3 regions of the Rahnella sp. CG8 genome follow, and region 1 is predicted to be linked to each of the others. Evidence: predicted binding sites of a transcription regulator. Region 1 holds the regulator's gene; each other region holds the start of a gene.
The links. Region 1 encodes CRP, which controls carbon source genes, mostly activating them, when cyclic AMP is high. Its sites were predicted from a motif close to ATGTGANNNNNNTCACAT; they were not measured.
Positions count from the first base shown of each region.

Region 2: the regulator CRP is predicted to act here: its motif matches at 1,194-1,211, upstream of HGO41_RS14220 (YchE family NAAT transporter).
Region 3: the regulator CRP is predicted to act here: its motif matches at 1,432-1,449, upstream of aaeR (HTH-type transcriptional activator AaeR).

Region 1 covers NZ_JABAED010000008.1:180,961-184,121, forward strand. The annotation lists gene HGO41_RS10290 (YccS/YhfK family putative transporter) at 1-1,566, opposite strand, end outside; gene crp (cAMP-activated global transcriptional regulator CRP) at 1,628-2,260, opposite strand; gene HGO41_RS10300 (OsmC family protein) at 2,623-3,030, shown strand; gene HGO41_RS10305 (phosphoribulokinase) at 3,034-3,161, opposite strand, start outside.
Region 2 covers NZ_JABAED010000013.1:126,670-129,830, forward strand. The annotation lists gene adhE (bifunctional acetaldehyde-CoA/alcohol dehydrogenase) at 1-925, opposite strand, end outside; gene HGO41_RS14220 (YchE family NAAT transporter) at 1,461-2,105, shown strand; gene HGO41_RS14225 (hypothetical protein) at 2,700-2,903, shown strand.
Region 3 covers NZ_JABAED010000034.1:33,118-36,278, reverse strand. The annotation lists gene aaeB (p-hydroxybenzoic acid efflux pump subunit AaeB) at 1-36, opposite strand, end outside; gene aaeA (p-hydroxybenzoic acid efflux pump subunit AaeA) at 47-982, opposite strand; gene aaeX (p-hydroxybenzoic acid efflux pump operon protein AaeX) at 990-1,193, opposite strand; gene aaeR (HTH-type transcriptional activator AaeR) at 1,467-2,405, shown strand; gene tldD (metalloprotease TldD) at 2,479-3,161, opposite strand, start outside.

The DNA of each region.
Region 1 (3,161 bases):
CTGGTGTGCATTCTGGCGCAGCAAACCGCTTTGCCATTGTGGCCACAGCCAGATAGTGCCACCAAAGGCCAGCGCGCAGCCGATCAGGGTATCGACCAGTCGTGGTACCAGAAAATGCACGCCGTTCATCGCCAGCAATTGCAGGGTATACACTGCAGTCACCGTCATGCCGACCATCGCCAGTCCGTAGTTTTTGCGCAGAACGGTATAGGACAACAGGGTGATCAGCAGCATGCACAGCAGCGTGGTGCCTTCCGGCAGTTCCAGTTTGAGCAAGCCTGAGGCAATCAGCAATCCGGCCAGCGTACCGAGTGCACGGTGCTGGATCCTCACCCGCGTGGCGTTATAACCGTTCTGGCTGACCAACATGATAGTCAGCAAGATCCAGTAGGGTTTGGGCAAATTGAAGAACAGACCCAGACTGCTGCCAATCGCCAGAATAATGCCCAAACGTGCGGCATTACGCAGTGCCACGGATTTGAAGGAAAGATAGCTTTTCAGCGCGGGCCAGAAGGGCAAACGCGGCTGGGTGTTCATCAGGTCACGTTTGTACAACGGCCGCTGTGTGCGTAACAGACGGGCAATGCGGCTGAAATGGTAATAACAAAACTGACCTACCGGATTGTCCGGGTTGCGCGCGGCGATTTTCTCCAGCGCGGTCAGCTCATTGGCCATCGTAAAGCGCCCGGATAAACGGTGATAAAGAATATCGTCGGCAATCACCCGAAGACGGGTGGAAATCACCTGTGCATTTCGGCGGATAACCGCTTCGGCATGGCTTTCCTCCACCAGTTTCTGCACTTCTTCCGGCTGATGCAGGCTCACTGTAATGTGCTCCTGCAAATCGAGCGCTACCTGAAAACGCTGAAACAGCCGTTTATGGTGATGATGATGTCCGTGCTGGGGCAACATGTGTAATTGCTGATAAAGCAGGGCAATCAGGTCGATAACCTGCTGCTGGCGGGTTAGCAGTGGGGGTAACGCGGTTTCGGGATCGGTGTGTTGCGTCAGCAGGCTGTACTTGGCTTCGAAATAATCCGCGAGTTGAAGATAGAGCTGGCTGAGCGTTTCGCGCATCGGTTGTTCTTCCGAAATACGAAACCACGCCCAGTTAAACAATCCGTACCAGGCTGTGCCAGCGGCGAACAACACCGGGGCCTGCCACATCGGGCGCACGCCCACCATACTCAGCGTGAAGATAGTCGCCACCAGCGCACCGGGCAACAGGCGCGCATGCAGCGGGCTGATTTCACCGGTGACGCCGAGCAGTAACGCCAGCGACAGCATGATCAGCGGCAGCGGTATATGCCAGCTTTCGAGCATCAGTTGCAGCAGAAGGCTGCTCACGGCAAAGAGTGAACCGCCAACGAGCAGGCGTTTGAAAAAGCGTTTATGCGGGGTATCCAGACCGGCGATGTTACAACAGGCCGGGCAGAGGGAAAACAGCAGGCCCATTTGCAAATTGCCAAACAGCCAGCAAATGCCAACAGGTAAGCACAACACCAGCGTCTGGCGCAGCGCGTAGTTCACTTCAGGATGGTAAAACAGTCTTCGCCATAGCGTCATGGGTAAAGCTTAGCCCATAAAAAAGGCGCGACAGTGTTTTGCCGCGCCAATTTTTGAGGGATTAACGTGTGCCGTAAACGACAATCGTTTTACCGTGTGCGGAGATCAGGCTTTGATCTTCCAGCATTTTGAGAATGCGTCCGACTGTTTCACGTGAACAACCGACGATTTGGCCAATTTCCTGGCGGGTAATCTTGATTTGCATCCCGTCCGGATGGGTCATTGCATCAGGCTGTTTAGCCAGATTGAGCAAGGTTTGAGCGATACGACCGGTAACGTCAAGGAAGGCAAGGTTGCCGACTTTCTCTGACGTCACTTGCAGACGGTTGGCCATCTGCGCGGAGAGACGCATCAGAATATCCGGGTTAACCTGAATCAGCTGGCGGAATTTTTTATATGAAATTTCAGCCACTTCACAGGCAGTTTTAGCACGTACCCAGGCACTGCGTTCCTGACCTTCTTCGAAGAGTCCCAGCTCACCGATGAAGTCACCTTGGTTAAGGTAGGACAGTATCATTTCCTTGCCTTCTTCATCTTTAATCAGGACAGCAACTGACCCTTTCACGATGTAGTAAAGCGTTTCGGCTTTTTCACCCTGGTGAATCAGCGTACTTTTAGAAGGATACTTATGTATATGACAGTGAGACAGGAACCATTCAAGAGTCGGGTCTGTTTGTGGCTTGCCGAGAACCATTTGCTATTATCCTCTGTTGTTATCGCTGCCCAAAATCACAGGGCTCAGAGTTCCCTGTACGGCACTTCAAATCCAAAGCGCCCTTTCAGCATATAACTCTCCAGAAATGCTGCAAGCGGATGTCGGAGTGCAACAGCCTGTTTATTGCTGTCATCACCGTGGGTTCTGTACTTAAACCGCAAAAACCGTCACCGCAATTTACTGGAAAGTATGTTTCGGCTTTGTTTGTAGCACAGGTTTGAGATGCTGTCTTCTGTTGTCTCGCTTCAGCATGATGGCGATCGGGTTACGTTGCCAGATTTTAGGTGAAAGGGTACTCTGAGAGCAGATTTCGACAAGTTTATTCACCGGGAGAATAGTTCATGCATGCACGTGTCAAATGGGTTGAAGGACTGACATTTTTAGGTGAGTCTGCATCGGGTCATCAGATTTCAATGGATGGAAACGCGGGTGATAAAGCCCCAAGCCCGATGGAAATGTTACTGATGTCCGCAGGGGGGTGTAGTGCAATCGACGTGGTGTCAATTTTGCAAAAAGGTCGTAATGACGTGCGTGATTGTGAAGTGAAGCTGACCTCACAACGCCGCGAAGAAGCGCCGCGTCTGTTCACTCACATCAATCTGCATTTTATCGTCACCGGTAAGGATCTGACCGATAAGATTGTTGAACGCGCAGTCAGCCTGTCTGCCGAAAAATACTGTTCTGTGTCTCTGATGCTGGGGAAAGCGGCCACAATCACCCACAGCTTTGAAGTGATTGCAGCCGAATAAAGTTTACTCGATCTTCTTGCCTTCCATCAGGCGCTGCACCAGCGGCGCCATGATCAGCTCCATCGCCAGCCCCATTTTGCCGCCCGGCACCACCAGTGTTTTGATGTGCGAGATAAACGACCCTTGCAGCA
Region 2 (3,161 bases), on a different contig from region 1:
CAGCCATTTCAGCAATTTTCACTGCTGGCTGACCTACGATAGCGGCGTTGAGGCCGCCATTTTTCAGAATGATATCTGAAACGGCTTTGAGTTCTTTACCCTGCAGCATGTAGCCGCCGTGAGAAGCGAAACGTTCACGGACTGCATTATAAGCTGAATCAACCACGATGATGGACTGCTCAGAGGCACAGATGACACCGTTATCGAAGGTTTTAGACATCAGGACGGAAGCAACAACACGTTTGATATCTGCGGTTTCATCAACAACGACTGGTGTATTACCTGCACCCACGCCGATTGCTGGTTTACCGGAGCTATAAGCTGCTTTAACCATGCCCGGACCACCTGTTGCCAGAATCAGGTTCAGATCCGGGTGGTGCATCAGTTGGTTGGAAAGCTCTACGCTTGGTTCATCAATCCAGCCAATGATATCTTTTGGCGCGCCGGCAGCGATGGCCGCTTGCAGAACGATATCCGCAGCCTTGTTCGTTGCATTCTTGGCACGTGGATGTGGAGAGAAGATAATACCGTTACGGGTTTTCAGGCTGATAAGCGCCTTGAAAATTGCAGTAGAAGTTGGGTTGGTAGTCGGGACAATACCGCAAATCAGACCAATTGGCTCAGCGATAGTGATGGTACCGAAGGTGTCATCCTGGCCCAGGATGCCACAAGTTTTTTCATCTTTGTAAGCATTGTAAATGTATTCAGAAGCGAAGTGGTTTTTGATCACTTTGTCTTCAACAATACCCATTCCGGATTCTTCAACAGCCAGTTTTGCCAGCAGAATTCGAGAATCGGCAGCAGCCAGGGCGGCGGCAGCGAAAATCTTATCGACTTGTTCTTGACTGAAGTTGGCATATTCGCGCTGTGCCTTCTTGACCCGAGCAACGAGTGCGTTTAGTTCAGCGACATTTGTTACAGCCATAATGCTCTCCTGATAAAGTTAAACTCTTTTAGTAAATAATCCGCCAAAGACTAGTATAGACCTGCTATCAGTCACCGTGAGAAACTAATTAAATCTAAGATTCTCAATGTGTTGTCTTTGTCTCTTTATTTGCTCAAAGAGCTTTCAGTTGTGAAGCACCGGGTAAAGCAGATGACGTTAAATAAATCACCTTCATCACTGGACGTTTTATCTTTCATGTAACGCTGAGTGACTATGTACTGAGATTACCTATTTGTAGGCAGCGTCAATTTGATCTGGATCACTAAATACTGATGCTGACACCTTTCAGCAACTTGATATTGAGAATGGTTATCAAATTCTCCCTTGGATAATACAGTTTTGTATCTAAAGTTATCAATAAAAAAGCTGTTTTTTAACAAAAGTTGTATTCACTGCCTTTGTTCGGAAATCTGGTGATAAAAACTATGAAACGACGTGGCGCCTTTACGGGGATTCCAGTACATTAGCGCCCATCAAAACCTTCATCTACTGGCATAGTTATGCGGAGTTCTGCGTGAGCCAATCTTTATTAGATTTTTCAGGGTATATCAAGTTTTTCGTCGGTCTGTTTGCGCTGGTCAACCCTGTGGGGATCTTGCCAGTCTTCATCAGCATGACAAGCTATCAGGCGGCAGCGGGGCGTAATAAAACCAATATGACGGCAAACCTGTCGGTTGCCATTATATTGTCGACGGCACTTTTCCTGGGCGATTCCATTTTACATCTGTTTGGTATATCGATTGATTCATTCCGAATTGCGGGTGGGATCCTGGTGGTGACTATTGCGATGTCTATGATCAGCGGGAAACTGGGCGAGGACAAACAGAACAAGCAGGAAAAATCAGAAACAGCGATACGTGAAAATGTCGGGGTGGTTCCGCTTGCGCTACCTCTGATGGCCGGACCGGGCGCAATCAGTTCAACGATTGTATGGAGTTCACGCTATCACAGTTGGCCGAATCTGCTGGGACTGACACTTGCGATTATCTTCTTTGCATTTTGTTGCTGGTTACTGTTCAGAGCGGCACCATTGCTGGTGCGATTACTGGGGCAAACCGGGATTAACGTGATTACGCGTATCATGGGGCTTTTGCTGATGTCTCTGGGTATCGAATTTATTGTGACAGGGATTAAAGCTATTTTCCCTGGCCTGCTCTAACCTGCTGGTCACTGAATTATCACGGAAACACGGGTGGGTTTTCGTGATAATTATTACCTTTCCTTATAATGCGATGCATTAATATAGTGCAGCTAATGACTTAATTAAGCGCGTTTGCACCTAAATGTGGCGTAAAGCCACGTCTCATTCTTCTTTTCGAACCAAGTCTTCATTTCTTCTAATAAACTTAGCGAATTTTTAGCTAAATACGCATCTTTACTGCCCGTTTTGACGCTAATTTATCCACATCATTCTGTAAGGCTTGTGCATGCTGTATCGAGATGTTATTAGTGTTAACACCGCAGTTAACAGGTGTTTATCCTTGAAAACATCTTAATGTTAACGGATTGTGTCAGGCGAGTTCTTATGCAATCAGTGACGTTAATTTTGCGCTAAAAATTATCGTAAAAATGCCAATAAACAATGAGTTAAGCAAGGTTTCCAAATGTTTCCTTGTGGATGGCTCATCGGGCTTGTAACCAGTAAAAGAGAATTGCGTAACAAATTTGCAAAATTTATTGGCGCCTGTATCAGGCTTCTGATAATTTTCAAATCGCCTTCAAAAATGGAATTTTGTTAAGCGGGATGCTCTGAGTGAGAACGAATCTTGCTAGAGACAGAAAGATTGAAGCCATTTTATTTGTTTTTGGAGAGTATCGTGTCGCAATGCGTACCACAAAATTATCCTCAGCCGCTTTCTGCGAAAAGAAAGCCGGGCATTGTGCTGGCGACATTACACAGTCTTTTGTTGAGTCTGCCGGTTCTGCAAAACAAACCTTCATCTCTTCTTCTCATTAATTGAATTCAGGCGCTTAACTGCGAAGGGCTTTCTATCGCCGTGAGGCGAATAAGAAAATAATATTGTTAAGGTCAGGAATAACAGTATGTGATTACCTGGTGTGACGCAGAACCTTGTTTTGTTGTGCACGGGGTAAATCAAATGGGGTGGGATCATCCTTAACGATCCCGGAAACAACATGGCGAACAACAGCCTGACGTTTCCAACGTTATTGAGTAATACATGCAGTAATAGGGGACAGCCATCTGCGGGTGGTA
Region 3 (3,161 bases), on a different contig from region 1:
GGCAAAACGTACGCGCGGGATAAGTACGCTATTCATCTTTCCGGCCTTAACCAAACTCTCTCAGACGGTGCAGGAGGCGAAGGAACGGGGATCCTTCATCTTGTTTACGGTCATGGCTGCCGGTAATCACGACCGTCGCCGTGGTACCTGCCGGATAAGGATGTTGCTGGTCTTTGTCATCAAGCAGGATTTTCACTGGCACACGCTGTGCCAGACGCACCCATTCAAGGTTGCTGTCGATGGTCGCCAGACCGTTGGTCGCCGCAGAAGAGGAGCTGTTCGTCACCGCCGCCGCTACGCTGTCGACCGTACCGTGCATAATACGGTTGCTGCCGAGCGGCGTGATTTCCGCACGATCCCCTTTTTTCAGCCCCGGCAGTTTGGTTTCTTCCAGATACGCCAGAATGTAGAAGGAATTTTTCTTCACCAGCGCCACGGCAGTCGAACCCCGGTTAATGTAGTTGCCCGGATGAACGGTCAGGTTAGTCACCCAGCCATCAGCAGGTGCGACAACCACGGTACGTTCCAGATCCAGCACCGCCAGATCCCGTGCAGCCTGCGCTTTCGCCAGCTGATGTTCAGCGGTTTGCAGCACGTTATTGGCCTGATCGATTTCTTCCTGCGACATGGCCTGTACGCCCAGTTTCACACGACGTCCGGCCTCGCGCTTTTTCTCAGAAGCCAGCGCCTGGTAATACGCGACGTCAGCACTCGCTTCGTCCAGCGCCTGCTGGTAACGCGGCTGGTCAATTTTGAACAGTACCTGGCCTTTTTTCACCAGTTGGTTATCCGTCACCGGCACATCGGTAATCAGACCGGTGACATCGGGCGCGATGGACACAACGTCAGCGGTAAACTTGGCATCACGGGTCCATGGAGATTCTGTATAGAACGCCCAGGCTTTGAAGATTGCGATGACAGCCAGCACGACAAGAATCAACGTTATTGTGTAACGTATTATTTTTATGGAGAAATTTTTCACAACGCCCTCAGACGAACATGCAGGAGATCAGGTAGAAAAGACAGCAGTACAACGCTGTGTTGAACAATGCCGGGTGCCAGACAAAATCATAAATTCCGGTGGGTTGCAATATGCGCCGCAGCAGGAAAAACACCACCAGCGCCAACAATATTTCAAAAAACACCGGAGGAAACGACAATCCGAAAATCACCATTACCGGAAGCAAACTCATCAAAAATTCCTTACATTATTACGACGGACAAACACATATCGTCCCGCGCACGCATTATTCGTTATTTTAGGCAACGGCACGCGACCCCGGAGAAAATAATTCAACGGGAGCAGAGCAATGAAGCTGCAGAGTTGCCAGGGAAGTGTGCGGAGGTAAGCATGATGTCAGGAAAACTGAAACCTGAGCTTTATCGCCCGGAAGGGTATATTAGCGTGCTTATTATCAACAGATCAACGTTCTGTGATCTAAATCACTTTTAAGCCAAAGTTAACAATGGACCGATTAAAACGCATGTCGATCTTTGCTCAGGTCGTGGAAAGCGGCTCCTTCACGGCGGCCGCACGACGCCTCGACATGAGCGTTTCCGCCATCAGCCAGACGATTTCAAAGCTGGAAAATGACTTACAAATCAAATTACTAAACCGTAGCACCCGCAGCATCGGCCTGACAGAAGCCGGTAAACTTTATTATCAGGGTTGCCGGAAAATGTTGCACGACGTACGTGAAGTACATGAACAATTGTATGCCTTCAACAACACCCCGACCGGAACATTACGCATCGGCAGTTCATCAACGATGGCACAAAATGTTCTTGCCGCGATGACTGCGGAAATGCTCACCGAATACCCCGGTCTGACGGTGAATCTGGTGACTGGCATTCCGGCACCAGACCTGATCGCTGACGGACTGGACGTGGTGATCCGCGTCGGCGCGTTGCAGGATTCCAGCCTGTTCTGCACCCGCTTAGGCTCAATGCCGATGGTGGTGTGTGCGGCGCGCAGTTATCTGGCACAACACGGCACGCCGGAGAAACCCACCGATATGGTGAATTTCTCCTGGCTGGAATACAGCGTCCGCCCGGACAGTGAATTTGAACTGATCGCCCCCGAAGGTGTTTCAACCCGTATTACACCGCAAGGCCGCTTCGTGACTAACGACTCGCAGACCATGATCCGCTGGCTGAAAGCCGGTGTCGGTATCGCGTATGTTCCGCTGATGTGGGTGATTGAGGAGATTAATGCCGGTGAGGTGGAGATTCTGTTCAGGCGCTATCAGTCCGATCCGCGCCCGGTTTACGCGCTGTATACTGAAAAGGACAAACTGCCGCTGAAAGTGCAGGTCTGTATTGATTATCTGACGGATTATTTCAAACGGGTAAGCAAGGTGTATCAGGGATACCGGCAGGGCAAGAAAGTGACTCAGTGGAATTGAGTTCGTATCAAACCAAAAACCCACCTGACCTCCCCTTGTGAAAGGGGAGGGATAACACCGAAATAATCTTCTGCTACGCAGTGCCGCCAACGGTGAGATTATCCAGTTTCAGGGTAGGCTGACCGACCCCGACCGGCAGGCTCTGGCCTTCTTTACCACACACACCGACGCCTTTATCGAGCGCCAGATCGTTGCCGACCATGGAAATCTGTTGCATCGCTTCAATGCCCGAGCCGATCAGCGTCGCGCCTTTCACCGGTTTGGTGATGCGGCCTTTTTCGATCAGATAAGCTTCGGAGGTAGAGAACACGAATTTACCCGAAGTAATATCCACCTGACCGCCGCCGAAGTTTGGCGCATACAGGCCAAATTCTACGCTACTGATAATGTCTTCCGGCGTTGATTTCCCGGCCAGCATATAGGTGTTGGTCATACGCGGCATCGGCAGATGTGCGTAAGATTCGCGGCGGCCGTTACCGGTCGGCGCAACGCCCATCAGGCGCGCATTCAGTTTGTCTTGCATGTAGCCTTTCAGCACGCCGTTTTCGATCAGCACGTTGTACTGCCCCGGCACACCTTCGTCGTCAATCGCCAGTGAACCGCGCAGACCCGGCAGGGTGCCGTCGTCCACTACGGTACACAGTTCAGAAGCCACCCGTTTGCCCATCTGACCGCTAAATACAGAGGTTCCGCGACGGTTGAAGTCACCTTCCAGACCGTGGCCTACCGCCTCATGTAACAGCACACCCGGCCAGC